DNA from 2 places in the Streptomyces sp. ActVer genome. Region 2 is predicted to be linked to the other one. Evidence: predicted binding sites of a transcription regulator. Region 2 holds the regulator's gene; the other holds the start of a gene.

Region 1 (12,682 bases), on a different contig from region 2:
GGTGCGTTGTCGGGAGCGCTCCCGGAGATCCGCGTGCCCTCGACGATCACGCGGCCGCCGGTCACCGTCCCGGTGGGAAGTACGACGTTGGCACCGGCGATGACCACTACGTGCGGGTCGGTGGGGGCTGGTCGCGCCCGCGCGGCGGAGCCGCAAATGTCACTGCCCCGCGCCCCTGAAGGGGCGATGCGCTCAGTGGTCATCAGGTGGTTACCTCCGAAGCGGGGTTGGAAGGGGAAGGGGTGCCCAGCAGGTCCCAGGCCAGGAGGCCCGCGCCCAGGCAGCCGGCCGTGTCCCCCAGTGCGGCGGGGACGATGGACGGGAGTTTCTGGAAGGTGACGCGTCGCTCGACCGCGGCTCGTAGCGGTGTGAACAAGGTTTCCCCGGCCTCGGCGAGACCGCCACCGATGATCAGGGTTCGCGGGTCCAGCAGGGTGAGCGCGGTGACGAGCCCGTCGGCCAGCGCGTCCACGGCTTCCTGCCAGACCACCAGGGCCCGCGGGTCCCCGGACCCGACGGCCTTCGCGCAGTCCACTGAGTCCGCCTCCGGGTCGCCGGACGCCTCGGCCCAGGCCTCGCTGACCGCCGCGGCGGACGCGAACCGCTCCAGACAGCCGCGCTGGCCGCACGGGCAGGGGGTACCGCCGGGGCGTACGACGATGTGGCCGATCTCGCCCGCGAAGCCGTGCGCGCCCGCCTCAACTCGGCCGTCGATGCCGATCGCGCCCGCGATGCCGGTGCCGAGCGGCACGAACAGGAACCGGTCCGCGCCCTGGCCCGCGCCGATCCGGCCCTCCGCGAGCCCGCCGGTGCGCACGTCGTGGCCGAGGGCGACCGGGATCCCGTCCAGCCGCCGGCTGAGCAGGTCCCGCAGGGGTACGTCGCGCCAGCCGAGGTTGGCCGAGTACGCGGCGATGCCGCGGTCGGCGTCCACGATGCCGGGCACGGCGACCCCGACGGCTGCCGCGGGCTCGCCGAAGTGGCGCTCGCCGTGCGCGCGCAGGTCGGCGGCGAAGGCGAGGATCGACTCGACGACGGAGTCCGGACCGTGCTCCCGGCCCGTGGCGCGACGGGCCCGGTGCAGCACGGGGGGAGTCCCCCCGGAGGGCGCGGCGTCGACCGCCCCCAGGAGGGCGGCCTTCATCCCGGTGCCGCCCACGTCTAGGGCGATGACATGTCTCACGGGTACAGTGTCGCCCCTTACCCCGTGAGAGGTCTAGTCCACTCACGTGGTGTAGACCTTAGAGCGAAATTGCGAATCGAAAGCATGAGATCGCACGTGTGAACGAGCCGTGCGGGCGGGCCGGGTGAACCGGCCGTGTGAATCGGCAGTGCGGGACGAGAAGGTTGGGGCGGCAGCGGTGCAGCGGCGAGTGACAGGTCTGATCGCGGTGGTGTCCGCGCTGGGCATGACGGCGGCCCTCGGCGGCTGTGGCGGTTCCTCCGGGTCCGGGGACGTCACGCTGCGACTGGTGGCGGCCGACTACGGCGACTCCAAGGCGAACAGCTCCCAGAAGTACTGGGACGAACTGACCAAGGCGTACGAGGCGAAGAACCCCGGGGTCAAGGTCGAGGTGAGCGTCTACTCGTGGAACGAGGTGGACGCCAAGGTCAAGAAGATGGTCGCCGACGGTGACGCACCCGACATGGCGCAGATCGGCGCGTACGCCGACTACGCCGCGAAGGGGCAGCTCTACAAGGCCGATGACCTGCTCTCCATCAACACCCAGGCCGACTTCGTGAGCCGGCTCACCGAGGCCGGCGAGATAGACCGGACGCAGTACGGCATGCCGTTCGCCTCCTCGACCCGCCTGCTCTTCTACAACAAGAAGCTCTTCAGCGACGCGGGCCTCACCCCGCCGCAGAGCTGGAGCCAGCTCGCGTCCGACGCCGAGGTCCTCAAGTCGCGTGGCGTGAAGTACCCGTACGCGCTGCCGCTGGGGCCCGAGGAGGCGCAGGCCGAGACGATGATGTGGCTGCTGAGCGGCGGCGACGGCTACACCGACACGGTCGGGTCGTACGGCATCGACTCCAAGCAGAACGTCGAGACCTTCACCTGGCTCAAGGAGAAACTGGTCGAGAAGGGGCTCACCGGACCCGTCGCGCCCGCGAATCTCAACCGTGCGGAGGCCTTTGCGGCGTTCGCGCGCGGCGAGGTCGGGATGCTGAACGGTCACCCCACGCTGATGCAGGCCGCCGCGGCGAAGGGCGTGAAGTTCGGCATGGTGCCGATGCCCGGGATCAACGGGCGGTCCAAGGCGACGATGGGCGTCGCCGACTGGATGATGGCGTTCAAGCAGCCCGGGCATGCCGAGCAGGTCGGGAACTTCCTCGACTACGTCTACAGCGAGAAGAACGTGCTCAGGTTCTCTCACGAGTACGACCTGCTGCCGGTGACCACGTCGGCGTCCGAGGCGATGTCCGCGGACAAGTCCGACGCGGATCTCGTCGGTTTCCTCGACGAGTTGCCCAATGCCGAGTTGTATCCCGTGGCCAAGACGTCCTGGGCGTCCGTCAGCGCGGACATCAAGCAGCAGATAGGCAAGGCCGTGGGCCCGAAGGGCAGTCCGGCGGCGATCCTGGGGCAGCTGCAGAGGGCTGCTGCCGCGGAGGAGAGCGCGTCTTAGCTCCGCTGGTTGATCTGGTTGATCTGGTTGATCTGGTTGGTCTGGGTTGTTGGTCGGGTGCGGGCCGGTGAGGGCTGGTCGCGCCGTTACCCGCGCCCCTAAAAGACTGCGCCGTTCCCCGCGCCCCTGTCGGGGCGCCTTTGCCGGGCTCCGCTAGCGTGCTGGGCATGGAAGACGTGGAGCTGACACCCCAGGAGCTTGCCGTTCTCGCGTTGGAGCGGCGGGGGTGGGCGACTCCGGGGGCCAAGGAGCGGGCGATACGCGAAGAACTGGGGCTGGCGCCCGTCCGCTACTACCAGCTCCTGAACGCCCTCCTGGACGCGCCGCGGGCCCTGGCCCACGACCCGGTGACGATCAACCGCTTGCGCCGGGTGAGGGATGTGCGCAGGACCGAGAGGGAGCAGTAACCCAGCCCACCCACCGGTACTCCAGCCCCTCCGGCGTCTGAGGAGCGGGGGTTCGGGAGCTGGCCCCCGAGTAAGGGACGGGAATGGGTAGGGGCGGCGGGGGCGAAAGACTTGGTGCCCGCGGATAAGGTCGCAGCATGGCCAGTCACCCCGAGTCATCGTCGATGCCGACCCCCGTGACCCCGGCGGGCCGAGACGGCCTCGAAGCCATCATCGCGCGGCCCGACAGGGCAGTCCTCGCCTTCGACTTCGACGGCACCCTCGCCCCGATCGTCCCGGACCCCGAACAGGCCCGCGCCCACCCGGACGCCGTACCCGCCCTGGCGGCACTCGCCCCGAAGGTCGCCTCCGTCGCCGTCGTCACCGGAAGGCCGGCCGGCGTGGCCGTACGCCACGGCGGCTTCGCCGGAGTCCCGGGCCTGGAGCACCTCGTCGTGCTCGGCCACTACGGGGCGGAACGCTGGGACGCCGTCACCGGCACGGTCCAGGCCCCCGCCCCCCATCCCGGCGTCGCCGAGGCCCGCGCCGAACTCCCCGGGTTCCTGGACGCCATCGGCGCCTGGCAGGGCACCTGGATCGAGGAGAAGGGCAGGGCGGTCGCGGTCCACACCCGCCGCGCCCAGGACCCCCAGGCCGCCTTCGAGGCCCTCCGCGAACCCCTCGCCGAGCTCGCCGCCCGCCACGGCCTGATCGTCGAACCGGGAAGAATGGTGCTGGAACTGCGCCCGGCGGGCATGGACAAGGGCGTCGCCCTCGGCGAGTACGTACGCGACGTCGGAGCCGAGTCGGTCATGTACTGCGGCGACGACCTCGGCGACCTCCCCGCCTTCGCCGCCGTCGAAAAACTCCGCTCCGACGGCACCCCCGGCCTCCTCGTCTGCAGCGGCAGCAACGAGGTGACAGAACTGTCCGACCGGGCGGACCTGGTGGTGGACGGCCCGGAGGGAGTGGTACGCCTACTGGCTGCCCTGGCAACTGAGCTAGCGCACTAAGGGGCGCGGGGAACGGCGCAGTCTTTTAGGGGCGCGGGGCGGTGACATTTGCGGCTCCGCCGCGGGGCGCGACCAGCCCCCACGCACCCGCACGGTCCGAACAACCCCGCGCCGGCGAGCTACGAGTCCAGCGCCTGAAGCTGGTCCAAGAACCACTGCGCCGGAGGCAAGGCGGTCGCGGCCACAGCCAACCGCTTCGTCCTCTCGGCCCGCTCACCCGCCGGCATGGTCAACGCCTCGTGCAACGCCCGGGCCGTGCCCGAAACGTCGTACGGATTCACCACGACCGCATCCTCGCCCAACTCCTCGTACGCCCCCGCCTCCCGCGAAAGCACCAGCACGCACCCGTCGTCCGACACGACCGGCACCTCCTTGGCGACGAGGTTCATGCCGTCCCGGATGGGGTTGACGAGGGCCACGTCCGCCAGCCGGTAGGAGGCAAGGGAACGGGCGAAGTCGTCCTTGAGGTTGAGCAGGATCGGGGTCCAACCGGGCGTCCCGTACAGGGAGTTGATCTCGTCCGCGACCCTCTGCACCTCGGCCGTGTAGTCGCGGTAGACCGCGAGGTCCTGCCGCGACGGGTACGCGAACGCCACGTGCACCACCCGCTCGCGCCACTCCGGCCGCTCCTCCAGCAGCTCCCGGAACGCCAGCAGTCCGCGCACGATGTTCTTGGACAGCTCGGTCCGGTCGACCCGCACGATCGCCTTACGGGCGCTGCCGTCGGGAGCCGTGCCGATCTGCTCGCGCAGTACCGCCAGCCGTTCGTCCACGTCCGGCCGGTGCGAGCGCTCGCGCAGGAAGTCCGCGTCCGCCCCGAGACCGTGCACCCCGATCCGCGTACCGGAGGGGATCCCGGGACCCAGGACGGCGTGACAGCAGTCCGTGAACGCGTCCGCCCACCGCTGGGTGAGGAACGCGGCCCGGTCCGCGCCGAGGATTCCGCCGAGCACCTTCGCCGCGATGTCGTCCGGCAGCAGCCGGAAGTAGTCCGGCGGAGCCCACGGCGTGTGCGAGAAGTGCCCGATCCGCAGGTCGGGGCGGAGTTCGCGGAGCATCCGCGGGACGAGGACCAGGTGGTAGTCCTGCACGAGGACGGCCGAGCCCTCCGCCGCCTCCTCGGCCAGCGCCTCGGCGAAGGCGTGGTTGTACGTCTCGTAGGCCGCCCACTGGCGCCGGAACTCCTTGTCGAAGACCGGCTCCAGCGGAGTCTGGTAGAGCAGGTGGTTGACGAACCACAGCACGGAGTTGGCGATGTCGTTGTACGCGGCGGCGTGGGTGTCGGCGTCGATGTCCAGCATCCGTACGCCGTCTTCGCCCACGCCGCGTCGTACGGCCTCGCGGTCGCCGTCGCCGAGGGCCGAGCACACCCACAGGGCGCCCGCGTCCGGGCCGATCGCGGAGAGGCCGGAGACCAGGCCGCCTCCGCCGCGCTTGGCCGTGAGCGTGCCGGTCTCGTCCTGGGTGTACGAGACCGGGCCGCGATTGGAGGCGACCAGGATGTTGTGGGTGCCGCGGGTGGAGACCATGACACGAAATCTAGCCCCCGCTGTAAACGCTCAAACGTTCCCACTCGCCGTGGGGGCGGGGTTGTCGGTTGGCTGCGGGCCGGTGGGGGCTGATCGCGCAGTTCCCCGCGCCCCTTCAAGGGGCGCGGGGAACTGCGCAGTCTTTTGGCTTTTAAGGGGCGCGGGGCGGTGACATTTGCGGCTCCGCCGCGGGGCGCGACCAGCCCTCACGGCGCCGCACACAACAACGGCGCACCCCGCGGAGCGCTACGCCGCCTTGCGTTCCACGTACTCCTCGATCTCCGCCATCGGCGGCCTCTCCTCCATGTCCACCGAGTACGTGCGCGGCTCGAAGCCGTTTTCGCCTCGTTCGAACTGGGTGAGCGAGGGGCGGATCATGTGGCCGCGGGCCAGGCGGAGCTGGGCGGTGCGGTAGATCGCGGCGGACATGCGGCCCAGGGCCTGGCCGTCCTGGTGGCGGTGTCTGCGGACGCCGACGTCGACCTGGGCCAGGGCGTCCAGGCCCACCAGATGCAGCGCGTCGACCAGCATGCCCAGCTCGACGCCGTACCCGACGGGGAACGGGAGCTGTTCGAGGAGGGAGCGGCGGGCCGCGTACTCCCCGCCCAGCGGCTGGACGAAGCCGGCCAGCTGCGGCCAGTGCATGTTGAGGAGCGGGCGGGCCATGAGCTCGGTGACCCGACCCCCCTGACCTGCCGCGGAGCCCAGCGGGCGGTCGTACATCGCCTTGACGAGATCCACGCCCGGTTCGGTGAGGAGCGGGCCGACGATCCCGGAGACGAAGTCCGCCGAGAACTCCTTCAGGTCCGCGTCGACGAAGGCGACGATGTCCCCGCTGGTGACGAGCAGCGAGCGCCAGAGCACCTCGCCCTTGCCGGGGACGGCGGGGATTCGGGGCAGGATCTCGTCCCGGTGCACGACGCGGGCGCCCGCCTCGGCGGCGACCTCGGAGGTGCGGTCCGTCGAACCCGAGTCGATCACCACTATCTCGTCGACGAGCGGCACCTTCCTGGTCATCAGCTCACGGCGGATGATCGCGACGATCTCGCCGACGGTCTCCTCCTCGTTGAGCGCGGGCAGTACGACACTCACCGTGGAGCCGGTGGCACGCTTCGCGGCGATGAGATTCTTGAGCGGGCGGTCCTCTACGGACCAGGAGCGCGTGCTCAGCCAGCGCTCGACGTCTTCCAGCACGTGCGGCTCTCCCTTGCGTTCATTGGGATGCGTGTGCCCGGCGCGAGGCACTGTCGGGTGCGTCACTGTCATCTCGCGGTTCGGACGGCTCTCTCCACCATCCAGGCCTTCGGTTACAGTCTTGAACAACGCTGATGACCATCGCATGTCGGGGGTCGTTGCGTGCACAACCAAAACCAGAGCCAGAACCACAACTGAATACCGCTCATCCAGAGGGGCAGAGGGATACGGCCCGTTGAAGCCCCGGCAACCCTCCAGCCGGTCTCGTCCTGATCATCGTCGATCAGCGCAGCGAGGCTCCCGGCTCGGGAAGGTGCCAAATCCGTCTCACGGCGAAGTGCGTCGTGAGGAAGATGAGGAGAAAGGGCCTCGCCTCCATGGCTGCGCAGACAGTTGCAAGCACCACGAACTCCACCCCCGCCGCGAACTCCGTCGACCTCGGACCGGCCGCCGCGCTTTCCTGCCGTGAATGCGGCCACCGCGTCCCGCTCGGTCCGGTCTTCGCCTGCGAGGAGTGTTTCGGCCCGCTGGAGATCGCGTACGACTTCTCGGCCTACGACGCCGAAGAGCTCCGCAAGCGGATCGAGGCGGGCCCCGCGAACATCTGGCGGTACGCGCCGCTGCTGCCCGTCCCGGCGGACGTGGCCGACAAGCCGAACATCAACCCCGGCTGGACCAAGCTCGTCCAGGCCGACAACCTCGCGCGCGAGCTGGGTGTCGACGCCGGCAAGCTCTTCGTGAAGGACGACTCCGGGAACCCGACGCACTCCTTCAAGGACCGTGTCGTCGCCCAGGCGCTGGAGGCCGCGCGTGCCTTCGGCTTCACCACCCTCTCCTGCTCCTCCACCGGCAACCTCGCCGGCGCGGTGGGCGCCGCCGCCGCGCGCGCCGGCTTCCGGTCCTGCGTGTTCATCCCGCACGACCTGGAGCAGGGCAAGGTCGTCATGGCCGCGGTCTACGGCGGCGAGCTCGTCGGCATCGAGGGCAACTACGACGACGTGAACCGTTTCTGCTCCGAGCTGATCGGCGACCCGGCCGGCGAGGGCTGGGGCTTCGTCAACGTCAACCTGCGGCCGTACTACGCGGAGGGCTCCAAGACCCTGGCGTACGAGATCTGTGAGCAGCTCGGCTGGCAGCTGCCCGACCAGCTCGTCGTGCCCATCGCCTCGGGCTCGCAGCTCACGAAGATCGACAAGGGTCTGCAGGAGCTGATCAAGCTCGGGCTCGTCGAGGACAAGCCGTACAAGATCTTCGGTGCGCAGGCCGAGGGCTGTTCGCCGGTGTCCGTGGCGTACAAGGCCGGGCACGACGTCGTACGGCCGCAGAAGCCGAACACGATCGCGAAGTCGCTCGCGATCGGAAACCCGGCGGATGGTCCTTACGTTCTCGATATCGCCCGGCGTACGGGTGGGGCCGTGGAGGACGTGAACGACGAGCAGGTGGTCGACGCGATCAAGTTGCTGGCGCGTACGGAGGGGATCTTTGCGGAGACCGCCGGTGGTGTGACGGTGGGGGTGGCGAAGAAGCTGATCGAGAACGGTCTGCTGGATCCGAGTCTGACCACTGTTGTGCTCAACACCGGGGACGGTCTGAAGACCTTGGACGCGGTTGCTTCCGACACGGGGCTGACCGCGACGATCCGGCCGAACCTGGATTCCTTCCGTGAGGCTGGGCTCGGCTAGTCGTTGTTCCTTCGCTGCGGGCCGGCGGGGGCTGGTCGCGCAGTTCCCCGCGCCCCCTAAAGACAAAGACCGCGCAGTTCCCCGCGCCCCCAGAAGTCAAAGACCGCGCAGTTCCCCGCGCCCCTGACGGGGCCGCCCACTCCGACGGAGGTCTAACCCCATGAGCGTCAACGTTCGTATCCCCACCATCCTGCGCACCTATACGGGCGGCAAGGCCGAGGTTTCTGCTGAGGGTGGGACTCTTGGTGCGGTCATCGCCGATCTGGAGAAGAACCATGCCGGGATCGCCGCCCGGGTCCTGGACGACCAGGGGCAGCTGCGGCGGTTCGTCAACGTGTACGTGAACGACGACGACGTCCGCTTCGAGCAGGGGCTGGAGACGGCGACGCCGGACGGGGCCGGGGTGTCGATCATTCCCGCCGTCGCCGGCGGCTGACCGTCGGGAGCCGCGCCGAGGGCTGATCATTACCTTCGGTAACGGCCGTCACCGAGAGTTCATCGAATTGCCCCCTCCGTGAGAGAAGCGGAAGGGGCAATTCTGTATGGTTGAGCGCGGTACAGTTGGGGAACCTGCTTCGATCCGCACGCCGGGCGCATTGAGATCCCGCCCGAAGCCCGACAAGAAGTAGCCAAAGTGCCCCGCCTTTTTGAGCCTTTTATGGCATTCATGGGGCCCGACTTGCCCTGAATCTTCGTGAATTCTTCACATATTCCCGATCGGTCGTGCCCGGAATTCTCGTCGGATTGACCTGTTGCAGACGGCAGTTGGACGGATACATTCAGCCGCGGTCGACGCGTTCCGGCGCACACCCCCAACCGTTGGGGGGTGAGGTCTGACCCGGATCCGCGAAGTGCGGGTCTGTGCAAGGGCCAGTAATAGGGGAGTTAGGCATGGCTCAGGGCACCGTCAAATGGTTCAACGCGGAGAAGGGGTACGGCTTCATCGCGGTCGACGGTGGTGCGGATGTTTTCGTCCACTACAGCGCGATTCAGATGGACGGCTACCGCACCCTGGAAGAGGGTCAGCGGGTCGATTTTGAGATCTCGCAAGGCCAGAAGGGGCCGCAGGCGGACATGGTCCGACTGGCGACCGGCTGAAGCACGCGCCGACTTACTGCAGCGACGTTCTTCTTCCGAAGGGCTCGTACCCCACGGGGTGCGGGCCCTTCGGCACGCCCGCACCCCGTACGCGCCGTCCGTGCGCTCTCTTCCCACCTGCTCCCACCTGCGGATCATCCTGAGCCGCTTGCACTCGCATGGGTCGAGTGCTAATCATTGGCGTTAGCACTCTGAAGGTGAGAGTGATAACGAGGACCGGGTCGGTGAGGCCCGCAGGCCGGGTGGGGCAAGGAACCACGAGGTCGGCAGGCCGTCCGTCGCGGGCGCGGGCGCGGTCCTGGAGATTCCACCCCAGTCCGGGAGGACCACTTCACATGGCCAAGATCATCGCGTTCGACGAGGAGGCACGGCGCGGTCTCGAGCGCGGGATGAACCAGCTCGCCGACGCCGTCAAGGTCACCCTTGGTCCCAAGGGTCGCAACGTCGTCCTCGAGAAGAAGTGGGGCGCCCCCACGATCACCAACGATGGTGTTTCCATCGCCAAGGAGATCGAGCTCGAGGACCCGTACGAGAAGATCGGCGCTGAGCTGGTCAAGGAAGTCGCCAAGAAGACGGACGACGTCGCCGGTGACGGTACGACCACCGCGACCGTTCTGGCGCAGGCGCTGGTCCGCGAGGGCCTTCGCAACGTCGCCGCCGGCGCCAACCCGATGGCTCTCAAGCGCGGTATCGAGAAGGCCGTCGAGGCCGTCTCCGGTGCCCTGCTGGAGCAGGCGAAGGATGTCGAGACCAAGGAGCAGATCGCTTCGACGGCCTCCATCTCCGCCGCCGACACCCAGATCGGCGAGCTCATCGCCGAGGCGATGGACAAGGTCGGCAAGGAAGGCGTCATCACGGTCGAGGAGTCCCAGACCTTCGGTCTGGAGCTCGAGCTCACCGAGGGTATGCGCTTCGACAAGGGCTACATCTCGGCGTACTTCGCCACCGACATGGAGCGTATGGAGGCCGTCCTCGACGACCCCTACATCCTGATCGCGAACTCGAAGATCGCCAACGTCAAGGACCTGCTCCCGCTCCTGGAGAAGGTCATGCAGTCGGGCAAGCCGCTGCTGATCATCGCCGAGGACGTCGAGGGCGAGGCCCTGTCGACCCTGGTCGTCAACAAGATCCGTGGCACCTTCAAGTCCGTCGCCGTCAAGGCTCCGGGCTTCGGCGACCGCCGCAAGGCGATGCTGAACGACATCGCCATCCTCACGGGCGGCGAGGTCATCTCCGAGGAGGTCGGCCTCAAGCTCGAGAACACGGGCCTTGAGCTGCTCGGCCGCGCTCGCAAGATCGTCATCACCAAGGACGAGACGACGATCGTCGACGGCTCGGGTTCGGCGGACCAGGTTGCCGGTCGCGTCAACCAGATCCGTGCCGAGATCGAGAACTCCGACTCGGACTACGACCGCGAGAAGCTCCAGGAGCGCCTGGCGAAGCTGGCCGGCGGCGTGGCCGTCATCAAGGCCGGTGCCGCCACCGAGGTCGAGCTCAAGGAGCGCAAGCACCGCATCGAGGACGCCGTTCGCAACGCGAAGGCGGCCGTCGAGGAGGGCATCGTCGCCGGTGGTGGCGTGGCCCTGCTCCAGGCCTCCTCGGTCTTCGAGAAGCTGGACCTGGAGGGTGACGAGGCGACCGGCGCCAACGCCGTGAAGCTCGCCCTGGAGGCCCCGCTCAAGCAGATCGCCGTCAACGGTGGTCTCGAAGGCGGCGTCATCGTCGAGAAGGTGCGCAACCTGCCCGTCGGCCACGGCCTGAACGCCGCGACCGGTGAGTACGTCGACATGATCGCCGAAGGCATCATCGACCCGGCGAAGGTCACGCGCTCTGCCCTGCAGAACGCCGCGTCCATCGCCGCGCTGTTCCTCACCACCGAGGCCGTCATCGCCGACAAGCCGGAGAAGGCCGCCGCCGGCGGCGCTCCGGGCGGCATGCCGGGCGGTGACATGGACTTCTGAGCCCCTGCGCAAGCAGCCAAGGCTCGGTAGTTCATCGCAGCACGCAGTACTTCGCGTTACGCGAACGAGGGCGGCATCCCATTCCAGGGGTGCCGCCCTCGGGCGTGTCCGGGGTCACAGGGGTGGGCGGTGGGGTGGCGGAATGCGACGAGGGTTGGAGTGGTTGTCGCCTGGAGTGGTTCATGCGTGTGCACATACCAATTGGGATGCGTACGCGTGGATCCCTCGACCGACCGCTCGACCACTCCACCCCCACGAGGAGCCCCTACGTGACTGTCGTCCCCTCCGCCTCCCGCGCGGCCGAGATCCTTTCCCGGCCCGTCGCCCTCAACGGACTGACCGTTCCGAACCGGATCGCGATGGCGCCGATGACCCGGCAGTTCTCGCCGGGCGGTGTTCCGGGGGAGGACGTGGCGTCGTACTACGCACGCCGTGCCGCCGCCGGGGTCGGCCTGATCGTCACCGAGGGCACGTACGTGGGCCATGAGTCGGCCGGGCAGAGCGACGACATCCCCCGCTTCCACGGGGCGGAGCAGCTGGCCGGATGGGCGAAGGTCGCCGAGGCCGTGCACGCGGCGGGCGGGAAGATCGTGCCGCAGCTCTGGCACATCGGGAGCGTGCGCAGGGCCGGTGAGCCGCCGTTCGCGGACGCCCCGTCCGTCAGCCCGTCCGGTATCCACACGGAAGGCGCCGAGGTCACCGGCAAGGCCATGACCCAGCAGGACCTGGACGACGTCATCCAGGCCTTCGCCGAGGCCGCTGCCGCCGCCGAGCGCATCGGCTTCGACGGGGTCGAACTGCACGGCGCGCACGGCTACTTGATCGACCAGTTCCTGTGGGCCGGGACGAACCGCCGCACCGACGCGTACGGCGGTGACCTCGTCGCCCGGACGCAGTTCGCCGCGGAGATCGTGGCCGCGGTGCGTGCCGCCGTCTCGCCGTCCTTCCCGATCATCTTCCGCTTCTCGCAGTGGAAGCAGCAGGCCTACGAAGCCCGCCTCGCCGAGACGCCGGAGGAGCTGGAGGCGCTGCTGGCCCCGCTCGCCGCGGCCGGTGTGGACGCCTTCCACGCCTCCACCCGCCGCTACTGGCGCCCGGAGTTCGACGGCTCGGACCTGAACCTGGCCGGCTGGACGAAGAAGCTGACGGGCAAGCCGGTCATCACCGTCGGCTCGGTCGGCCTCGACGGCGA
Region 2 (6,058 bases):
CCTGCCCCCGCGGCACACGGGGCCACCCCGGGATGCCGACGGACGCCGGCTTCACGGCCTCCCAGACGTCGATGTACGGATGCCCCACGACAAGCGCGTACTCACTCGTCACGGCCTCCGCGATCCGCGACTCCTTCGTGCCGGGCACGAGATGGTCGACCAGCACCCCGAGCCGCGCATCCGCCCCGGGATCGAACTCCTCGACGATGGCGGGCAGATCGTCGATGCCCTCCAGGTACTCGACGACGACACCCTCGATCCGGAGGTCGTCGCCCCAGACCCGTTCGACCAGTTCCGCGTCGTGCCGCCCCTCGACGTAGATGCGCCCCGCCCGGGCGACCCGGGCCCGAGCCCCGGGCACAGCAACGGAACCCGAAGCCGTACGACTGGGGCGTACGGGTGCGGACGACGGGCGCACCAGCGTCACCACGCGCCCCTCCAGCAGGAACCCCCGGGGCTCCAGCGGAAACACCCGGTGCTTGCCGAAGCGGTCCTCCAGGGTGACCGTCCCCGCCTCGCAACGGATCACGGCACCGCAGAACCCGGTCCCGGGCTCCTCGACCACGAGCCCCGGCTCCGCCGCCACCTCGGGCACGGGCTTGGGCTTCTTCCACGGAGGGGTCAGGTCCGCTGAGTACTGGCGCATTCGGATGACGATAGGAGAAGGTCCCCGCCCGGCGCACCGAGCCCCCCTGCGACACGCCGATGAGCCTTCCGCGACCCGGCCCACGAGCCCCTACGACACGCCGAAACGCCGTGCCAGCGCGTCCCGTTGGGCCCGTACGAACCCGGCGTCGACCGCCGCCCCGTGGCCGGGCACGTACACGGCGTCCTCGCCCCCGAGGGCCAGCAGCCGGTCCAGGGCCGCGGGCCAGCGGGCGGGGACGGCGTCGGGGCCCGCCTGGGGTTCGCCGGACTCCTCGACGAGGTCGCCGCAGAAGACGATCTCCGGAGAGCCCGTCCCGGGCCCGTCGGCGCCGTCGGGGCCGCCGGGGGACCCAGGGCTTCCGGGGACCAGAACCGCCAGGTCGTGGCCCGTGTGGCCGGGGCCCACGTTCGCCAGCAGGACCTGCACTCCGCCGCCCAGGTCGAGCGTCCACTCGCCGGAGACGAGATGGCGGGGGCGGACGAGGAGGTCCGCCGCCTCGGCCGCCTCGCCCGGATCGGCGCCGTTGCGCTCGGCGTCCGCCCGCAACTCGTCCCGTCCGTCGACGAGCACCCGCTCAAGGCCCACCGCTCCGAAGACCTCGACCCCCGCGAACGCCGCCGCGCCGAAGACATGATCGAAGTGCGGGTGGGTGAGCGCGAGATGGGTGACCCGCCCGCCCCCGAGCAACCGCCGCGCCTCCGTACGCAGCCGCGCGCCCTCCCGCAGCCCCGACCCCGCGTCGATCATGAGCGCCGCGCCCTCGCCCACCACGAGCCCCGCCGTGCAGTCCCACACCGGAAGCCGGCAGCGCCCCACCCGCGGACCCAGTTCCTCCCACCCGGCCTCTTCCCAAGTCACCCTCATGCACCGACGCTAGCCCCACGCCCCGTGAAGTGCGCGGACAGTAGTCGGGACAGAGCGGGACAGCCCCGTACACGTCGTCGTGACATCGCAGGGTCGCCCTTGCCCGGGTCGCACCTACCGGCCGTACACTTGGCCCGGGGATGCTGGCACTCGCGCACGCTGAGTGCCAGGCAAGGCGATCGAGGATGATCGAGGACCGCATCGAAGACCGCGGGGAAGACCAGCTGGAGGTGTGCGCGATGCTCAGTGAACGCAGGCTCGAAGTGCTGCGCGCCATCGTCCAGGACTACGTGGGCACCGAGGAGCCGGTCGGTTCCAAGGCGCTCACGGAGCGCCACCGGCTGGGCGTCTCCCCGGCGACCGTCCGTAACGACATGGCCGTGCTCGAGGACGAGGGCTACATCGCCCAGCCGCACACCAGCGCGGGCCGTATCCCCACGGACAAGGGCTACCGCCTCTTCGTCGACAGACTCGCGGGCGTCAAGCCGATGACCGCGCCGGAGCGGCGGGCGATCCACAGCTTCCTCGACAACGCCGTCGATCTCGACGACGTCGTGGGGCGGACCGTCCGGCTCCTCGCGCAGCTCACGCGGCAGGTCGCCGTCGTGCAGTACCCGTCCCTGACACGGTCGACCGTGCGTCATGTGGAGCTGCTGTCGCTGGCCCCGGCCCGCGTCATGCTCGTACTGATCACGGACACCGGCCGGGTCGAGCAGCGCATGGTGGACTGCCCGGCGCCCTTCGGGGAGGCCTCTGTGGCGGATCTACGCGCGCGGCTCAACAGCCGGATCGCGGGCCGCCGTTTCGCGGACGTCCCGCAGCTGGTGCAGGATCTCCCCGACGCCTTCGAGTCGGACGACCGGGGTACGGTCGCGACGGTGCTCTCCACCCTCATGGAGACCCTCGTCGAGGAGACCGAGGAGCGGCTGATGATCGGCGGCACCGCCAATCTGACCCGCTTCGGACATGACTTTCCCCTCACCATCCGTCCGGTGCTGGAGGCACTTGAGGAGCAGGTCGTTCTCCTCAAACTCCTTGGTGAGGTCAATGATTCGGGCATGGCCGTACGGATCGGTCACGAGAACGCCCATGAGGGACTCAACTCCACGTCCGTCGTCTCGGTCGGCTACGGTTCGGGCGGCGAGGCAGTAGCAAAACTTGGCGTGGTCGGCCCGACGCGCATGGATTACCCCGGAACGATGGGAGCGGTACGAGCGGTGGCACGGTACGTAGGACAGATCCTGGCGGAGTCGTAAGTGGCCACGGACTACTACGCCGTACTCGGCGTGCGCCGCGACGCGTCCCAGGACGAGATCAAGAAGGCATTCCGGCGGCTCGCACGCGAGCTGCATCCGGACGTCAATCCCGACCCGAAGACGCAAGAGCGCTTCAAGGAGATCAACGCCGCTTACGAGGTGTTGTCGGACCCGCAGAAGAAGCAGGTCTACGACCTCGGCGGTGACCCGCTGTCCCAGGCGGGCGGCCAGGGCGCGGGCGGCTTCGGCGCCGGCGGGTTCGGGAACTTCTCGGACATCATGGACGCCTTCTTCGGTACGGCGTCGCAGCGGGGCCCGCGGTCGCGTACGCGGCGCGGCCAGGACGCGATGATCCGGCTGGAGATCGACCTCGACGAGGCGGCCTTCGGCACCACGAAGGACATCCAGGTCGACACGGCCGTCGTGTGTACGACGTGCAGTGGCGAGGGCGCCGCGCCCGGCACCTCCGCGCAGACCTGCGACATGTGCCGCGGTCGCGGTGAGGTGTCCCAGGTGACGCGGTCCTTCCTGGGCCAGGTCATGACGTCCCGGCCGTGTCCGCAGTGCCAGGGGTTCGGGACGGTCGTTCCGACGCCGTGCCCCGAGTGCGCCGGTGACGGGCGGGTCCGCTCGCGTCGGACCCTGACCGTGAAGATTCCCGCCGGTGTCGACAACGGCACGCGGATCCAGCTCGCGGGCGAGGGCGAGGTCGGGCCCGGTGGTGGTCCCGCCGGTGACCTCTACGTCGAGATCCACGAGGTCGCGCACTCCACCTTCCAGCGGCGCGGTGACGACCTGCACTGCACGGTCACCATCCCGATGACCGCGGCCTCTCTCGGCACCAAGGTGCCGCTGGAGACGCTCGACGGGATGGAGGAGGTCGACATCCGTCCCGGCACGCAGTCGGGGCAGTCGATTCCGTTGCACGGGCGCGGTATCACGCACCTTCGCGGTGGCGGGCGCGGTGATCTCATCGTGCACGTCGAGGTCATGACGCCGAGCAAGCTCGATCCCGAGCAGGAACGGCTGCTGCGCGAACTCGCGCAGCTTCGGGGGGAGGAGCGGCCCACGGGTCAGTTTCAACCCGGGCAGCAGGGGCTGTTCTCCAGGCTGAAGGACGCGTTCAACGGTCGCTGAGGGTCCTGAGGATTTGTCGGCCCGGGCTGACACTTTCAGCCCGTCCGGCGTTTGAGGACGAGGCCGTTCAGGCCGATGAGCGGGGGGCTGGGGGCGCAGCCCCCAGGGACGATGGGGTCCCCCCGCTCGAGCGAAGCCGAGAGTGGGGGAGGGCAGGGGCGGCGGGGGCGAAGAACTCTCCCCGCGGCCCGATTCCCGTGGCTTATGCCCGAGGGAAGGCCGGATTCGGACTTGTACGGAGGACGTGACAACATGCCGTCATGTCCTCCGCGCTGACCGATCTCTTCCCACTCCCGATCGTGCAGGCCCCCATGGCGGGCGGCGTCTCCGTGCCGCAGCTCGCAGCGGCCGTGTCCGAAGCCGGCGGGCTCGGTTTTCTCGCCGCCGGGTACAAAACGGCCGACGGCATGTACCAGGAGATCAAGCAGTTGCGGGGCGCCACCAGCCGCCCGTTCGGCGTGAACCTGTTCATGCCGCAGCCCGAGTACGCCGACCCGGCCGCGGTAGAGGTCTACGCCCACCAGCTCGCCGGCGAGGCCTCCTGGTACGAGACCGAACTGGGCGACCCCGACAGCGGACGCGACGACGGATACGACGCCAAGCTCGCCGTACTCCTCGACAACCCGGTACCGGTCGTCTCCTTCCACTTCGGCTGCCCCACGCGTGACGTCCTGGACTCCCTGAGCCGGGCCGGCACGCTGACCCTCGTCACGGCGACCACCGCCGAGGAGGCGCAGGCCGTGCAGTGGGCGGGCGCCGACGCGGTGATCGTGCAGGGCGTGGAGGCCGGCGGTCACCAGGGCACCCACCGGGACAACCCGGAGACCGACGGCTCCGGCATCGGACTGCTCTCGCTGATCGCGCAGGTCCGCGAGACCGTGCAGATCCCGATCGTCGCGGCCGGCGGCATCATGCGCGGCAGCCAGATCGCCGCCGCGCTCGCCGCGGGCGCGAGCGCCGCCCAGCTCGGCACGGCGTTCCTCGCCACCCCCGAGTCCGGCGCCAACGCCGTGCACAAGCAGGCACTGACCAACCCCCTCTTCGTACGTACGGAGTTGACGCGTGCCTTCTCCGGCCGCCCCGCGCGGGGTCTGATGAACCGCTTCATGCGCGAGCACGGGCCGTACGCGCCCGCCGCCTACCCCGAGGTCCACCACCTCACCTCCCCCCTGCGCAAGGCCGCGGCCAAGGCGGGGGACGCCCAGGGGATGGCGCTGTGGGCCGGACAGGGCCACCGGCTCGCGCGCGAGCTGCCCGCCGGGCAACTGGTCGAGGTGCTCGCGGCCGAACTCGCCACCGCCAAGACAGCGTTGTCGTCCCACTCGGGCGGGGGCCCGGTCCGTTGACCGCCCCGGTGTTCGTGGTGGACGTGGTGCCGGGCGGGCCCGAGTTCGTGCTCGACGGGCCCGAGGGGCGGCATGCCGTGTCCGTGAAGCGGCTGCGGGCGGGCGAGGACGTCGTCCTCACCGACGGGCACGGGCGCTGGGCCGAGGGCGTCGTCAAGGCGGCCGAGGGCAAGGACCGGCTCGTGGTGGCGGACATCGCCGAGGTGCGTGAGGAGCCCGAGCCGGCTCCCCGTATCACCGTCGTCCAGGCCCTCCCCAAGGGCGACCGCGGTGAACTCGCCGTCGAGACCATGACGGAGACCGGTGTCGACGAGATCATCCCGTGGGCCGCGTCCCGCTGCATCACGCAGTGGAAGGGCGAGCGGGGGCTCAAGGCGCTCGGGAAGTGGCGGGCCACCGCGCGTGAGGCGGGGAAGCAGTCGCGGCGGGTGCGGTTTCCGCTGGTCGCGGACGCGATGACGACCAAGCAGGTTGCCGCGTTTCTCGCCGAAGCGGACCTTGGGGTGGTGTTGCATGAGGACCGGGCGTACGGGAGCGAGCCGCTTGCGACGGCCGAACTCCCCTCCTCCGGGCGGATCGTGCTCGTCGTCGGCCCCGAAGGCGGGGTCTCTCCCGAGGAGTTGGCGGCCTTCACGCAGGCCGGGGCGAAGACCTGCCGACTGGGCCGCAGCGTGCTGCGCACCTCTACCGCGGGTACGGCCGCGGCGGCCCTGCTATTGACCCGCACGGGCCGCTGGTCCTGACGGACGGTTCTTCGCCCCCGCCGCCCCTACCCTCCCCCACTCTCGGCTTCGCTCGAGCGGGGG

The links. The regulator HrcA, encoded in region 2, represses chaperone genes, less so after heat shock. The targets are predictions, from matches to a motif close to TTNGCACTCNGNNNNNCNGAGTGCNAA.
Region 1: a site for HrcA is predicted at 9,713-9,739, ahead of groL (chaperonin GroEL). Genes of this name have one in related genera too.

Annotation. Positions count from the first base shown of each region.
Region 1 covers NZ_JAPWHT010000125.1:6,738-19,419, forward strand. Annotated here, with positions in the region: gene nagA (N-acetylglucosamine-6-phosphate deacetylase) at 1-107, opposite strand, end outside; gene O3Q52_RS21530 (ROK family protein) at 203-1,183, opposite strand; gene O3Q52_RS21535 (extracellular solute-binding protein) at 1,410-2,627, shown strand; gene O3Q52_RS21540 (DUF3263 domain-containing protein) at 2,795-3,034, shown strand; gene otsB (trehalose-phosphatase) at 3,172-4,026, shown strand; gene O3Q52_RS21550 (trehalose-6-phosphate synthase) at 4,146-5,555, opposite strand; gene O3Q52_RS21555 (glucosyl-3-phosphoglycerate synthase) at 5,802-6,749, opposite strand; SAM riboswitch class I at 6,952-7,109, shown strand; gene thrC (threonine synthase) at 7,127-8,431, shown strand; gene O3Q52_RS21565 (MoaD/ThiS family protein) at 8,592-8,867, shown strand; gene O3Q52_RS21570 (cold-shock protein) at 9,323-9,529, shown strand; gene groL (chaperonin GroEL) at 9,865-11,490, shown strand; gene O3Q52_RS21580 (NADH:flavin oxidoreductase) at 11,760-12,682, shown strand, end outside.
Region 2 covers NZ_JAPWHT010000538.1:132-6,189, reverse strand. Annotated here, with positions in the region: gene O3Q52_RS46700 (DUF3097 domain-containing protein) at 1-646, opposite strand, end outside; gene O3Q52_RS46695 (MBL fold metallo-hydrolase) at 737-1,513, opposite strand; gene hrcA (heat-inducible transcriptional repressor HrcA) at 1,753-2,769, shown strand; gene dnaJ (molecular chaperone DnaJ) at 2,770-3,906, shown strand; gene O3Q52_RS46680 (nitronate monooxygenase) at 4,167-5,252, shown strand; gene O3Q52_RS46675 (16S rRNA (uracil(1498)-N(3))-methyltransferase) at 5,249-5,995, shown strand.